Microbulbifer sp. A4B17: one gene and its partner. Each later gene encodes a partner of the first gene's protein in a complex. Links are inferred from orthologs where the notes say so. Each region holds a gene or a part of one and is shown on either strand. Other genes may lie near its edges.

Region 1 (7,794 bases):
GTCTTGAGCGCAGCCAGTCCAAAGCCAATTTCGGCACCGATATCCAGATTGAAATTCTGCAGCGTCTCTCTGCTGCTGAAGGTCTGGAGCGCCACCTGGACTCCAAGTACCCCGGCACCAAGCGCTTTGGTGTAGAGGGTGGTGAGAGCCTGATCCCGATGATGGACGCTCTGATCCGTCGCTCCGGCACTTACGGGGTGAAGGAAGTCGTGATCGGTATGGCCCACCGCGGCCGCCTGAATACCCTGGTCAATATCCTCGGTAAAAATCCGGCGGACCTGTTCCAGGAGTTTGAAGGCAAGAAAACTCTCGATACTTCCGGCGACGTGAAATACCACCAGGGCTTCTCCTCCAATGTGATGACTCCCGGTGGTGAAGTTCACCTGGCGCTGGCCTTTAACCCTTCGCACCTGGAAATCAGTGCCCCTGTTGTTGTTGGTTCCGTGCGTGCCCGCCAGGACCGCCGTAAAGATGCAACTGGCGAGAAGGTAATGCCGATCAACATCCACGGCGATGCGGCTTTTGCTGGTCAGGGTGTTGTGCAGGAAACCCTGCAGATGTCCCAGACCCGCGGTTACTACACCGGCGGTACTGTGCACATCGTACTGAATAACCAGGTGGGCTTTACCACCAGCAAGCGCGAAGACGCCCGCTCCACTGAGTACTCCACCGATCCCGCTAAGATGATCGATGCGCCGGTGCTGCACGTAAATGGCGACGACCCGGAAATGGTCGTATTGGCCGCGCTGCTAGCGGTGGACTACCGCTACGAATTTAAGAAAGATATCGTTATCGACCTGGTCTGCTACCGTCGTCGCGGCCACAACGAGACCGATGACCCCTCTGGTACCCAGCCGCTGATGTACCAGACCATCCGCAAGCACAAGACTACCCGCACGCTCTATTCCGAGAAGCTGGTGGGCGAGGGCATCCTGGACAAGGTTGCCGCAGACAAGCTGGCTAACGACTACCGCGACAAACTGGATGCCGGTGAAGACGTTGCTACCGGTCTTGTGAAGAAGCCCGACTCCTCCATGTTTGTGGATTGGAGCCCCTACCTGGGCCACGACTGGAACGAGCCCGCAGATACTGGCTACGCATTGCCGAAACTGCAGGATGTCGCCACGCGCATGACCAATGTGCCCGATGGCATTGTGATGCAGCGCCAGGTCTCCAAAATCTATGAAGACCGCCGCAAGATGGCCGGCGGTGCCCTGCCTCTGAACTGGGGTATGGCGGAAACCCTGGCTTACGGCACACTGCTGGAAGACGGCTTTATGGTCCGTTTCACTGGCGAGGATGTGGGTCGCGGTACCTTCTCCCATCGTCACGCGGTGATTCACAGCCAGAAAGACGGTCAGAGCTATGTGCCTTTGCAGCATATGTTCGAAGACCAGCCGCCTTTCTATATTTACGACTCGCTGCTGTCTGAAGAGGCGGTATTGGCGTTTGAATACGGCTATGCGACCACTACACCTAAGTCTCTGGTGGTGTGGGAAGCTCAGTTTGGTGACTTCGCCAACGGTGCCCAGGTTGTGATCGACCAGTTCATTACTTCCGGTGAGCACAAGTGGGGCCGAATGTGCGGCCTGGTAATGCTGTTGCCGCACGGGTACGAAGGCCAGGGCCCAGAGCACTCCTCTGCACGTCTTGAGCGCTTTATGCAGCTGTGTGCCGAACACAATATCCAGGTGTGTAACGCCACTACCCCTGCGCAGATTTTCCACCTGCTGCGTCGCCAGGCTGTGCGCCCCATGCGTCGTCCTCTGGTAATCATGAGCCCGAAGTGGATTCTGCGCCACAAGCTGGCAACCTCCAGCCTGGAAGAGCTGGCTGAGGGTCGTTTCCACAACGTGATCCAGGACCAGGGCGTAGATCCAGACAAAGTGAAGCGTTTGGTTCTGTGTTCCGGCAAGGTTTACTACCACCTGCTGGAAGCCCGTATGGAGCGCGAGCAGGAAGATGTGGCGTTCGTACGAATCGAGCAGCTGTACCCATTCCCGGACGAAGAGTTTGTGGAAGCGGTTTCCGCATTCAAGAAGATCAAGAGTGTTGCCTGGTGTCAGGAAGAGCCCATGAATCAGGGCGCCTGGTACTCCAGCCAGCACCACTTGCGTCGCCTGTTGTCGGAAACCCATCCGAAGCTGGATCTGGAATACGTGGGCCGCGCCCCATCCGCAGCACCTGCGGCGGGCTATATGTCCACGCACCTTGAAGAACAGAATAAGTTCATCAACGAGGCGCTGACCGTCAAATAACCGGCGGCAGTAATAAGTGAAGAGTCAATCTCAGGAAACAGAAAAAATGACGATCGAGATTAAAGCGCCAACTTTCCCTGAATCTGTTCAGGACGGAACTGTCGCCACCTGGCATAAACAACCCGGTGAAGCTGTGTCCCGCGATGAGCTGATCGTGGATATCGAAACCGATAAAGTTGTGCTGGAAGTTGTTGCACCTGCCGATGGTGCCCTGACTGAAATCATCAAGGGTGAGGGCGATACCGTCCTCTCCAATGAGGTGATTGCCAAGTTTGAAGCGGGCGCTGGCGCAGCCACTGCCCCCGCAGAAGAAAAAGCAGAAGTTCCGGCTGCCGAAGCGGCTGCTCCTGCGGCTGGCGACAAAATTGCTATGCCATCTGCCAAGAAAATGGCTGCTGAGAAGGGCGTAGATCTGGCGGGTGTTGAAGGCACTGGCAAGGGTGGTCGCGTTCTCAAGGAAGACGTAATGAAAGCGGGCACTGCGCCGGCTGCCGCTGCTGCACCTGCCGCCGCTGCTGCTGAAGTTGCGGTTGCTCCGGGTGAGCGCGTAGAGAAGCGTGTTCCTATGACCCGTATGCGTAAGCGTATCGCTGAGCGCCTGCTGGACGCTTCCCAGTCCACCGCCATGCTCACCACCTTTAACGAGGTGAACATGAAGCCGATTATGGACCTGCGCAAGAACTACAAAGACCTTTTCGAGAAGACCCACAACGGCACTCGTCTGGGCTTTATGGGCTTCTTCGTAAAAGCTGCAGTAGAAGCGCTGAAGCGCTACACCGCGGTGAACGCGTCTATCGACGGTAACGATATCGTTTACCACGGTTACCAGGATATCGGTGTAGCGGTTTCCTCTCCGAAAGGCCTGGTTGTGCCGATTCTGCGCAATGCGGAGAACATGGGCCTGGCGGATATGGAAAACAATATCCGCGACCTGGGTGTTCGCGCCCGCGATGGCAAACTGTCTATCGAAGAGATGACTGGCGGTACCTTCACCATCACCAACGGTGGTGTATTCGGTTCCTTGCTGTCCACCCCGATTCTGAATCCACCACAAACCGCAATTCTGGGTATGCACAAAATCCAGGAGCGCCCGATGGCGGTGAATGGCAAGGTGGAAATCCTGCCGATGATGTACCTGGCGCTGTCCTATGACCACCGTCTGATCGACGGTAAGGAAGCTGTTGGCTTCCTGGTGGCGATCAAGGAAATGATCGAAGATCCAGCGCGTATCTTGCTCGAAGTTTAAAAAATAAGTCCAGGGGCCTAAGGGCCCCCTCGATCACACTGCATTAGAAATATCTGGAACTGATCATGTCCGAAAAATTTGACGTAATCGTAATTGGCTCCGGTCCTGGTGGTTATGTCGCTGCCATCCGTGCCGCTCAGCTGGGTCTGAAAACCGCTTGTATCGAAAAGTGGAAAAACAAGGAAGGTAAATACGTAAATGGCGGCACCTGCCTGAACGTAGGTTGTATCCCCTCTAAGGCACTGCTGGACAGCTCCTGGAAGTACCACGAGGCCAAAGACGCTCTCGACGTGCACGGCATTGAAGTCGGCAAGATCAAGATGGATGTGAGCAAGATGATCGAGCGCAAAGGCGAGATTGTTAACAAGCTGACCGGCGGTGTAGCTGGCCTGTTCACAGCTAACAAAGTGACCTCCATTTTCGGCACCGGCAAGCTGCTGGCTAACAAGAAAGTGGAAGTGACTGACGACGAAGGCAACAGCACCGTCTACGAAGCCGAAAACGTCATTCTGGCTTCCGGTTCTGTACCGGTAAATATTCCGCCCGCTCCGGTAGACAACAAAATTATTGTCGATTCCACTGGTGCTCTGGAATTCACTGAAACTCCAAAGCGTTTGGGTGTTATCGGTGCCGGCGTAATTGGTCTGGAGCTGGGCTCCGTATGGAACCGCCTGGGCTCCGAAGTGGTTGTTCTGGAAGCGATGGATAAATTCCTGGCAATTATGGATCAGCAGGTTGCCAAAGAATCCCAGAAAATCTTCAAGAAGCAGGGCCTGGATATCCGCCTCGCTTGCCGCGTAACCGGCTCCGAAGTGAAAGGCGAGGAAGTGGTTGTTACTTACCAGGACAAAGATGGTAAAGAGCACCAGGAAACTTTCGACAAGCTGATCGTCTGCGTTGGCCGTCGCCCTTACACTGAAGGCCTTCTTTCTGAAGATGCCGGTGTGAAGATGGACGAGCGTGGATTCATCTATGTCAACGACCTGTGCATGACTTCTGCTCCGGGCGTATGGGCGATTGGTGACGTGGTACGCGGCCCAATGCTGGCGCACAAGGCCTCAGAAGAAGGTGTTGTGGTTGCCGAGCGCATCGCCGGCCAGAAACCGATGATGAACTACGACGTGATCCCCAACGTTATCTACACTCACCCGGAAATCGCTGCGGTTGGCCGCACTGAAGAACAGGTGAAAGCCGATGGCGAGCCCTACAACGTAGGCAGCTTCCCGTTTGCTATCAATGGTCGCGCTATGGCCGCCAACGATACCCAGGGCTTTGTGAAAATCATTGCTCATGCGGAAACTGACCGCGTACTGGGTGCCCACATCGTTGGCCCGTCTGCCGCAGACCTGGTTCAGCAAGTGGCGATCGCGATGGAATTCGGTTCCAGCGCTGAAGATATCGGTATGACTGTATTTGCACACCCGACTCTGTCTGAGACCGTGAAAGAAGCGGCGTTGGGCGTGAATGGTCATGCGATCCATACCGTAAATCGCAAGAAGCGCAAGTAAGAATATTTTTCGATGTCGGGGCACTAATTATTGATTAATTAGCGCCCCGGTTTCATTTACGGAATTCAGAATTTGCAACGACGGAAATTTTGAGTTTTGTCTTTCAGGTGCAGAGAGATCTGCAATTAATAAACACATTTCACATGTGAATTGGTATTGACTATGAACTTGCATGAGTATCAGGGCAAACAACTGTTTGCGGCATACGGATTGCCGGTTTCCAAAGGCATTGCAGCGGAAACCCCGGCAGCGGCAGTAGCAGCGGCTGACGAAATTGGCGGTGATAAGTGGGTAGTAAAGGCCCAGGTACACGCTGGTGGCCGCGGTAAGGCTGGCGGTGTAAAGCTGGTAGATTCCAAGGCAGAAATTGAAGAGTTTGCCAGGAAGTGGCTGGGCGAGCGTCTGGTAACTTATCAAACAGACGAAAATGGCCAGCCGGTTTCCCGTATCCTGGTTGAAAGCTGCACCGACATTGATCAAGAACTGTACCTCGGCGCTGTTGTTGACCGCTCCACCCGTCGTATCGTTTTCATGGCCTCCACCGAAGGCGGCGTTGAGATCGAGAAAGTAGCGGAAGAGACTCCGGAAAAAATCCTCAAGGCTACCATCGATCCGCTGGTAGGTGCTCAGCCTTACCAGGCGCGTGAGCTGGCTTTCAAACTGGGCCTGAACCCGACCCAGGTTAAGCAGTTCACCAAGATCTTCCTCGGCCTCGCCAAGATGTTCGAAGAAAAAGATCTGGCCCTGCTGGAAATCAACCCGCTGGTAATCACCACCGAAGGCAACCTGCACTGCCTGGACGCCAAAGTGGTAATCGACAGCAACGCCCTGTATCGCCACGCTGATCTGCGCGAAATGCACGATCCTTCCCAGGAAGATTCCCGTGAAGCGCACGCTGCCAAGTTCGACCTGAACTACGTAGCTCTCGATGGCAACATCGGCTGTATGGTAAACGGTGCTGGTCTGGCCATGGGTACCATGGACATCGTAAACCTGCACGGCGGCAAGCCCGCTAACTTCCTGGACGTTGGCGGCGGCGCGACCAAAGAGCGCGTTGTTGAAGCGTTCAAGATCATCCTGTCTGATGAGAACGTTAAAGCCGTACTGATCAATATCTTCGGTGGTATCGTTCGCTGTGACATGATCGCCGAAGGCGTTGTGGGCGCAGTAAAAGAAGTTGGCGTTAAAGTGCCGGTTGTTGTGCGTCTGGAAGGTAATAACGCAGACCTGGGTGCGAAAGTGCTGAGCGACAGCGGCCTGAACATTATCGCGGCGACCAGCCTGACCGATGCGGCTCAGCAAGTGGTTAAAGCTGCGGAGGGTAAATAATCATGTCAGTATTGATTAACAAAGACACTAAAGTAATCTGCCAGGGCTTCACCGGCTCCCAGGGTACTTTCCACTCCGAGCAAGCGATTGCTTACGGCACCAAGATGGTTGGTGGTGTAACTCCGGGTAAAGGCGGCCAGACTCACCTGGGCCTGCCAGTATTCGACACCGTTAAAGAAGCGGTAGAGAAAACCGGTGCTGAAGCTTCTGTAATCTACGTACCTGCGCCTTTCTGTAAGGATTCCATCCTGGAAGCGGCCAACGCAGGTATCAAACTGATTGTTTGTATTACCGAAGGTATCCCGACTCTGGATATGCTCGACGCTAAAGTGAAGTGCGATGAGCTGGGCGTACGCCTGATCGGCCCGAACTGCCCGGGTGTTATCACTCCGGGTGAGTGCAAGATCGGTATTATGCCGGGTCACATCCACAAGCCGGGTAAAGTGGGCATCGTTTCCCGTTCCGGTACCCTGACCTATGAAGCGGTTAAGCAAACCACCGACTACGGCTTTGGCCAATCCACCTGTGTGGGCATCGGTGGTGACCCCATTCCGGGCTCCAACTTCATCGATATCCTGGAAATGTTCCAGAACGATCCGCAGACCGAAGCAATCGTTATGATCGGTGAGATCGGTGGTACTGCTGAAGAAGAAGCAGCTGCTTACATCAAGGAAAATGTTACCAAGCCGGTAGTTTCCTACATCGCTGGTGTAACTGCTCCTCCCGGCAAGCGTATGGGTCACGCGGGCGCGATTATCTCTGGTGGTAAAGGCACCGCTGACGAGAAGTTCGCTGCTCTGGAAGACGCTGGTGTTAAAACCGTGCGCTCCCTGGCTCAGATCGGCGACGCCCTGAAGGAAATTACTGGCTGGTAAGTAATTGCCAACTTTTAGTTTTCAAAAAAGCCACCCATTGGGTGGCTTTTTTTATGCTTGAAAACAGTTCAGGTGATCTGGATAAGGTTGGGATATAATTTATTATATTTCTGTCTTTTACCAATCTTTACATTTTCATAGTGCTTGCAAATTTCTTGATTTTTTAATTTTTCTTCCTGTAGCTGAAAGTTCTTTTCTATTTGTTTTTTTTACTGCTCCTGTTTTTTAGATAAATTAACTTCCCGCTATGTAAGGAATTTTTAGCTTTATTTGTTGGGCGTAATTCAGTGTGCTTTATTGGTGTGGTTTATTGCTTGTGGCTAAGGTGAATATTTTTTTGTGATTTATTTCCTTTTTTAATTTTTTGTCCCTCCATCCGGCCTTTGACTTGTTGTGCATGGTACTGCAGTGTCTATTTTCTTCGAGGTTAATCGTGAAACTAATTTTGAGGGGTGTGGCAGTATGGGGTTAGCTGTAGATAAAAATATTCGAAAAATATCCTACAAGATAAATTTTGGCGGGTTTTCCTTAGGCAGGAATGAGGAGGTTGGTGGGGTTTGGCCAAATGGTGTTGTGAA
Region 2 (7,873 bases), 3.0 Mb from region 1 along the record:
GGGTACCTCCATTTACCTGCAGGACAAGCGCGGACGCTGGCATACTTACCGGGTTGTGGAAATGCGGATTGTGGATAGTGAGCGCGAGCGCCTGCCCATCTTTGCCGAGCGCGGATTGTTGTTGGTGACCTGTTACCCATTCAACGCCCTGGCCGCTGGCGGCTCCCTGCGTTACTTGGTCTACGCTGAATATCAGCCCGGTGGGGAGCTGGTTCAGCTGTGACCAATATCTTTATTTGAGACTCGATTTTGTAGTTCGTTTTCTCAAAAAATCCACTAAATGTTCCGGTGAAACGGCCAAACGGCAAATAATTGTTTTGCTCTTTTGTTTTATTTGTTACTAACCGTCCTATCTGGAAAATTTTTTGTAGTAATACTACAATCCCTTCCGCTAACAACCGGGATGGGGTTTTGTCCGCCAGTCTGCGCGGGCCCCGGAACAGATAATCACAGTCAAACTAGGCACTTGCGGCAATCAATTGCGCCGCTTTCCTCTCCGTCATATTCGAGTAAAGATTCACAAACTTTGCATTTACGCCAACAAAGTTGGTGAATTGGCGGAACCAAGAAAAAAAGGAAGCTTTTTTTTGCCTGCGCTGTAGTTTGCCCGCGTACCGATTTTTGAGAAATAGACCGACTCGACGTCGCCTAATTCGCCGAGGAGCACTTGATGCACGAAGATACCGATAACCTCGAAACGCAGGAGTGGCTGGATGCGCTGCAAGCGGTTATCCGCTACAGCGGCAAAGAACGCGCAGCCTTCCTTCTGAAGCAGTTGTCTGACCGCGCTACCGATGTAGGCGTACAGCTGCCTGCGGCAATCACCACTCCCTATCGCAATACCATTCCGCCCAATGCGGAAAAGCGTATGCCTGGCGACCTGTTTATGGAGCGTCGAATTCGCTCCCTGATTCGCTGGAATGCCCTGGCGATGGTGGTACGTGCCAACCAGAATAATGATGGCCTCGGCGGCCATATCTCCAGCTTCTCCTCTGCGGCCACACTCTACGATGTGGGCTTCAACTACTTCTTCCGTGGTAATGAAGGCGAGGAACGCGGCGACCTGATTTTCTTCCAGGGCCACAGCGCACCGGGCATTTATGCCCGTTCCTACCTGGAAGGGCGTTTCGATGAAGAGCAGCTGGACAATTTCCGCCGCGAAGTGAACGGCAATGGCCTGTCTTCCTACCCGCATCCCTGGCTGATGCCGGAATACTGGCAGTTCCCCACAGTTTCCATGGGATTGGGGCCGATCCAGGCAATTTACCAGGCGCACATTATGCGCTACCTATCTGCCCGCGGCCTGTCCCCGCGCGGCGATCGCAAAGTGTGGGCTTTCCTTGGTGACGGTGAGTGTGACGAGCCGGAAACCCTGGGCGCAATCTCCCTGGCTGGCCGCGAGCAACTGGAAAACCTGGTGTTCGTGGTTAACTGTAACCTGCAGCGTCTGGACGGCCCGGTACGCGGCAACGGCAAGATCGTGCAGGAGCTGGAAGGCGTATTCCGCGGTGCCGGTTGGAATGTTGTCAAAGTACTCTGGGGTCGCCTATGGGATCCGCTGCTGGAGAAAGATGACAAGGGCCTGTTGCAGAAAGTCATGGACGAAGTGGTCGATGGCGAGATGCAGAACTTCAAGGCCAACGGCGGCGCTTATACCCGCGAGCATTTCTTCGGCAAATACCCGGAGTTGCTGGAGCTGGTTAAGGATATGTCCGACGATGAGATTATGAAGCTCAATCGCGGCGGCCACGACCCCTACAAAGTTTACGCAGCCTACGCGGCGGCAATGGCCCACAAAGGCCAGCCCACCGTGATCCTGGCCCAGACCGTTAAAGGTTACGGCTTGGGCTCCGCCGGTGAAGCGGCGATGGACACCCACTCTGTGAAGAAGCTGGATCTGGATTCCCTCAAGCGTTTCCGCGATCGCTTTGCCATTCCGCTCACCGATAAAGAGCTGGAAGAAGTTCCTTACTACCGCCCATCTCCGGACAGCCCGGAAATGAAATATATGGCGGAGCGCCGCAAGGCCCTGGGTGGTCCGGTTCCCCGTCGCCCGGTTGAGTGCCCGAAACTGGAAGTCCCCGACCTCGATGCGTTCAGCGCACTGACCAAGGGCTCCGGTGAGCGCGAAATCTCCACCACCATGGCATTTGTTCGCGCGATTGCTGCGTTGGTGAAAGACAAGAATATCGGCAAAAACATCGCGCCGATTGTTCCCGATGAAGCCCGTACCTTTGGTATGGAAGGTCTGTTCCGTCAGTTGGGTATCTATTCCTCCCAAGGGCAGCGTTACACCCCGGTGGATCACGGCCAGATCATGTATTACAAGGAAGATAAGAAAGGCCAGGTGCTGGAAGAGGGCATCAACGAAGCGGGTGCTATGTCCACCTGGATGGCGTTGGCCACGGCCTATAGCAACCACGGCGTGCCGATGGTGCCTTTCTATATCTACTACTCAATGTTCGGCTTCCAGCGTATCGGCGACCTGGCCTGGGCCGCTGGCGATATGCAGGCGCGCGGCTTCCTGATCGGCGCTACCGCCGGCCGTACCACCTTGAATGGTGAAGGTCTGCAGCACCAGGATGGCCACAGTCACGTACTGTCCTCCACTATCCCCAACTGCCGCAGCTATGATCCTGCCTATGGTTACGAGCTGGCAGTGGTTATGCAGCGCGGCTTGAAAGAAATGTACGAAGAGCAGAAGAACCTCTTCTACTACATCACCATCGAGAACGAGAACTACCTGCAGCCGGAAATGCCTCAGGGCGTGGAAGAGGGCATTATTCGCGGTATCTACAAGTTGCAGTCCAACGTCAAGAAAGGCGCTAAGGGCAAAGCGGCGAAGAAACATGTACAGCTGATTGGTGGCGGTACTATTTTGCGCGAAGTGCTGGCAGCGGCGGATATCCTCGCCGACCAGTTCGGTGTGACCTCCGATGTCTGGAGCCTCACCTCCGCTGTGGAATCGGCCCGTGAAGGCCAGGACGTGGCACGCTGGAATATGCTGCACCCGGAAGCCGAGCCGCGCAAAGCCTGGATCACTGAGCAGTTCGAAGGCAATACCTCCCCGGTTATCGCCTCCACCGACTACATCCGTTCCTATGTGGAGCCACTGCGCGAATTTATCGACGGTGAGCTGACCACCCTGGGTACCGATGGTTTCGGCCGCAGTGACAGCCGCGAGCAGCTGCGTCGCTTCTTCGAAGTGGATCGCAACTACGTGGTAATCGCTGCACTGAACGGCTTGGCCAAGCAGGGTGTTATTGATGCTAAAGAGGTTGCGGAAGCAATCGTGAAGCTCAATATCGACGCCGAAAAAGTTAACCCGCGCATCAGCTAAGAGAAGGCAGAACTCCTATGGCAAAACAAGTCATTAAAGTGCCTGATCTCGGCGGTGCCGATCAGGTGGATGTGATTGAAATTACGGTTGCCGTCGGTGATACCGTCGCGCAAGAGGATTCTCTGATTGTGGTGGAGGGCGATAAAGCCTCCATGGATGTGCCGGCCCCGGTGGCTGGTAAAATCCTCAGCATCAGCGTGCAAGAGGGCGATAAGGTCTCCGAAGGCGATGTGATTGGGGAGATCGAAACCGATGTGGCGGAAGCACCGGCAGAGGAGCCCGCTGCGGCCCCTGCCAAGCAAGAAGCTGCACCGGTTGCAGAGCCTGTGGCTGAAGCCCCTGCGGCAACGCCGAGCGGTGAGCCGAAAGAGGAAACGATCCAGATCCCGGATCTGGGTGGTGCCGATGCGGTTGATGTTATCGAGATCAGTGTGCAGCCCGGTGATGTAGTCGAAGAGGGCGACTCCCTGATTGTGGTGGAAGGTGATAAAGCCTCTATGGATGTGCCTTCCCCCAGCGCCGGTACCGTGGTTTCTATCGCGGTTAAAGAAGGCGATAAGGTTTCCACGGGTGACATCCTGGGCGTGTTGAAAGTAGTTGCCGCAGGCGCCGCCGCGCCCGCTGCAGCCCCTGCAGCGACAGCGCCTGCCGAGAGCGCGCCACAGCAGGCATCTGCGTCTGTTGAGCCCCCGGCAGTGCCGCAGAAAGACTATCAGCTGGAGCGCAACCTCACCGCAGCAGCCCAGGTTTACGCCGGCCCGGCCGTGCGCAAACTGGCCCGCGAGTTGGGTGTTACCTTGAATAAGGTGAAGCCTACCGGCCCGCGCAACCGGGTCTCCAAGGACGATCTGCATAATTACATCCGTGAGCAGGTGAAGAAAGCTGAAAGCGGCGCGGTTGGTGTCGGCGGTGGAATCGGTATCGCCAAGATGCCGGATATCGACTTCAGCCAGTTTGGCCCGGTGAATGTGGAGCCGATGAGCAAGATCCACAAGATCACCGCAGCTAACATGTCGCGCAACTGGCTCAACGTGCCTCACGTCACCCAGTTTGACGATGCGGATATCACAGAGCTGGAAACCTTCCGCAAGTCCATGAAGGCCGAGGCTGAGAAGCGCGGAGTAAAGCTCACTCCAGTGCCTTTCCTGCTGAAAGCGGTAGCCGCAGCCCTGCGTGCAGAGCCTAGCTTTAATGTGTCTCTGCACAACGATGGCGAGCACATTGTGCGCAAGGACTATGTACATGTGGGTATGGCAGTAGATACACCCAAAGGCTTAATGGTGCCGGTTATCCGCGATGTGGATAAGAAAGGCTTGTACGAGTTGGCGGCCGAGGCCACTGAAATGGCCCTGAAAGCCCGCGATGGCAAGCTGAAGCCCAACGAGATGCAGGGCGCCTGCTTTACCATTTCCAGTTTGGGGGCTATCGGCGGCACCGGATTTACCCCGATCGTCAATTCCCCGGAAGTTGGTATCCTCGGTGTTTCCAAGTTGGCGATGAAGCCGGTGTGGAACGGCAAGGACTTTGAGCCTCGGCAGATGTTGCCCTTGGCGCTATCCTACGATCACCGCGCGGTAAATGGCGGAGATGCCGGACGCTTTATGACTTACTTGGTCAGCGTGCTGGCGGATGTGCGCAGACTGTTGCTGTAATTGCCAGCGAGTTAAAGTCAGTAAAAAAAGCGGCCAATCGGCCGCTTTTTTTATAGTCAGGACTAAGGAGCCTCTGAATAACTCCGTAATGCCTCTGCGGGTCTTGAAAGCTGCAGATGTTACCGCGAAAAACATCAATAAGATGATTTACGCGCAAATCGATTCTGGGTTGCTGGCTGCTAATGCCTCGGCAGCTAGACTCACAGAGAGGCTACTATCATCGCAGCACTGAAAATGTGAGGTGTCGGATTATGGGACCTACAAGGAAATTCGCGTTGCCGCTTGTGGCGGTATTTGCGATGCAGGGCTGCTTGTTTTTGCCTGCGGACGAAGTGGAGGGTGAAGACCCTTTCTTTTATGAGGCAGAGGCTGCCGGACAAAGCGCCAGCTTTGTGGAAGTCGGCAGCAACCACACAAAATACCCACAACCCCTTCCCGCCAATAGCGAATGCGAGGCGGCGGATTGCGTAGATAGTTTGCAGGACTCCATGGCCTGGTTTTTCCCTATATTGCGGGTTTACTAACGATAGTAGCCGAGCCCAGTGTGGAGCTGTTGCGAAATAGCCGGATCTAAAAGTGCGTGGATTTTGTCCGCGCGGTGCTGATACGGAGCGCTACCATGCAAAAACTTGCGATATTTATTTCCGCCTTGTCGATGGGTGTATTCCTTGAGGGTTGCGGAACCCATGATACGCGCAATCAAGTGGTTTATCCCGCAAGCCCGCCCATTCCCCGCCATGCGGAGTACCGGGGTTATCCATCTTCTCACTCTTCTCATTCCTCCCATGTACCAGATGCACCTGCGTCTCCAACAAGCTGCCCGGGGGAATCTGAGGAGTTGGCGCCGGGTTCTATTTGCCCGCCCAGTGCCCGATGTTTTGATATTTCCGGTGGAAGGCGTTGTATATCCTATGAAAGGTAGAATTGTTCTTTTTCTTATTTTTGTAGCGCAGTCCCTGGCGGGCTGCGTGGCCGACGGTTTTGGTTATGACCTTACTGGTACGGCAACTTATTACACTTACAAGACCACTCCGGTGCCGCCGGATGAGCTCACCGCATTCCCGCGTTTTTGCCTGGCTGGTGATCCCTATATGGGAAGTCTAGATAACTGTATTGCCGAGGGTGTGCACTGTTACCAGCTGGATACAGGAGACTGGTGTGCAGGGGCTTACTCTCCATTTGAGCTGAGTTACAGTTTCTACTGAACGGCGTGATTACCGATGGTGTTACTTAGCTTGCCATTTGATATGGTGGTTGGGGTAACCCCAACCCTTTTTACTCCATTATTATTTTGTGGAGAGAGTGAAATTAAAACTGAAATACATTATTCAGGTGCCAGTTTAAGCAGGTTTAATAATGAGAGGTGCCAATAAAAGCTGGCTTCGAAATGTTATTGTTGCCGTGGATCAGTTGGGGAATGCCATTGCTGGTGGCAACCCCGATGCAACTATATCTGCGCGTTGTGGTTATTTCTCAAGGGTGACAGAGACACGTTTTCGACGCTATTGGAGGTTTCTGGAGCGGGTTATTAATTACACCTTGATGCCGGTGGATGGCCCTGATCACTGCTATCAATCTTATTTGTGGGATCGTGCTGAGAAACACGAAGAGGGTAGCGATTATATGCGCGCAATTTTAGGGATTATTGTGATTTTAATTTGTGTGCCGATGGGGTTGTTAATTCGACTGTATGTAATGGTCTTTCCCGGTGCTCGTTGGAAGAAAGAGAGAAAATAGTAAAAATAAAAATTCCCGGGCGCATGGGCACGCCCGGGAAAAGCGGGGTTAAGTGTTAGCCGCTTGCTCCAAAGGCAAATTACTCTCCTGGCCATCTGTATCACGGGCTGCTGATAATTTACCGCCGGCAATCTTGCGCAGGGCAACATAAAATACCGGGGTGAGGAACAGACCAAACAGGGTGACACCGATCATGCCGGTAAATACGGTAATGCCCATGGCATTGCGCACCTCAGCGCCAGCGCCGCCGGCCAATACCAGTGGAACAACACCGGCAATAAAGGCGACTGAAGTCATAATGATCGGGCGCAGACGCAGGCGGCAGGCTTCCAGTGCAGCCTCGACAGTGCCTTTGCCTTCCATTTCCAGTTCGCGAGCAAATTCCACGATTAAAATAGCGTTCTTACAAGCGAGCCCCATCAGTACAACCAGCCCGACTTGAACAAATACATTGTTGTCGCCGCCAGTAGCCCAGACACCGAATAGTGCAGCCAGCAGACACATGGGCACGATCAGGATCACCGCCAGTGGCATCACCCAGCTTTCATAAAGGGCGGCCAGCACCAGGAATACCAGTAGTACTGCGAGAGGGAAAACCACCATAGCGGCATTGCCCTGGTTGACCTGCTGGAAGCTGAGGTCGGTCCACTGGATTTGCATACCTGGAGGCAGGGCTTGGCTAGCCACTTGCTCAACCGCAGCCAGTGCTTCAGAAGAAGACAGCATGCTGGGATCGGACTGTCCCATCAGGTCGGCCGCTGGGTAGCCGTTGTAACGGATCACCGGATCGGGTCCGTAACTCTGGCGCAGGGTCACCATGGTGCTGATGGGCACCATCTCCCCATTCATATTGCGAGTGTAGAGATTGTCCAGATCCTGCACTTCATCGCGGAAGGGTGCATCAGCCTGGGCAACGACCTGGTAGGTGCGGCCGAAAAGATTGAAGTCGTTGATATACATAGAGCCGAAGTAGAGCTGCAGGGTGCCGAACAAGTCGTCCATGCGCACACCCTGGGCCTTGGCCTGAAGGCGATCTACCTCCGCATCCATCTGTGGCACATTGGCCTGGTAGGAGCTGAAGGGGTAGCTGAGGCCGCTGGCCTGGCTCAGGGCACCAGCCAACATATTGGTGGCGTTTTGCAAC

Evidence for each region. Proteins that work in one complex are often made in the same cells at the same time.
Region 2: the proteins of lpdA (region 1) and aceF are in contact, whole or in part, in a crystal structure (PDB 1EBD), measured with the Geobacillus stearothermophilus proteins. The link is inferred for Microbulbifer sp. A4B17 from one-to-one orthologs. Residues at the interface, in WP_049624544.1 of Geobacillus stearothermophilus: Pro340, Ser341, Asp344, Tyr345, Arg403, Asp406, Val408, Glu431, Ala432, Gly433, Asp438; in WP_033016211.1 of Geobacillus stearothermophilus: Ile130, Ala131, Met132, Pro133, Arg136, Arg140, Glu141, Asn155, Arg157.

What each region holds. Positions count from the first base shown.
Region 1 is NZ_CP029064.1:3,796,520-3,804,313, reverse strand. The notes cover bases 2,879-5,790. They hold lpdA (dihydrolipoyl dehydrogenase), read left to right. Parts: upstream 2,879-3,569; coding sequence 3,570-5,012; downstream 5,013-5,790. Other genes in these bases: sucC (ADP-forming succinate--CoA ligase subunit beta), read left to right, coding at 5,175-5,790; odhB (2-oxoglutarate dehydrogenase complex dihydrolipoyllysine-residue succinyltransferase), read left to right, coding at 2,879-3,504. Outside these bases: BTJ40_RS16720 (2-oxoglutarate dehydrogenase E1 component), read left to right, coding at 1-2,258; more of odhB, read left to right, coding at 2,305-2,878; more of sucC, read left to right, coding at 5,791-6,341; sucD (succinate--CoA ligase subunit alpha), read left to right, coding at 6,344-7,216; BTJ40_RS16695 (M12 family metallopeptidase), read left to right, coding at 7,625-7,794. UniProt on the Escherichia coli protein: Lipoamide dehydrogenase is a component of the glycine cleavage system as well as of the alpha-ketoacid dehydrogenase complexes.
Region 2 is NZ_CP029064.1:834,705-842,577, forward strand. The notes cover bases 2,684-5,674. They hold aceF (dihydrolipoyllysine-residue acetyltransferase), read left to right. Parts: upstream 2,684-3,357; coding sequence 3,358-4,992; downstream 4,993-5,674. Other genes in these bases: aceE (pyruvate dehydrogenase (acetyl-transferring), homodimeric type), read left to right, coding at 2,684-3,340; BTJ40_RS03810 (hypothetical protein), read left to right, coding at 5,244-5,516. In the rest of the region: BTJ40_RS03795 (class GN sortase), read left to right, coding at 1-223; more of aceE, read left to right, coding at 671-2,683; BTJ40_RS03820 (hypothetical protein), read left to right, coding at 5,679-6,197; BTJ40_RS03825 (hypothetical protein), read left to right, coding at 6,349-6,729; BTJ40_RS03830 (efflux RND transporter permease subunit), read right to left, coding at 6,778-7,873.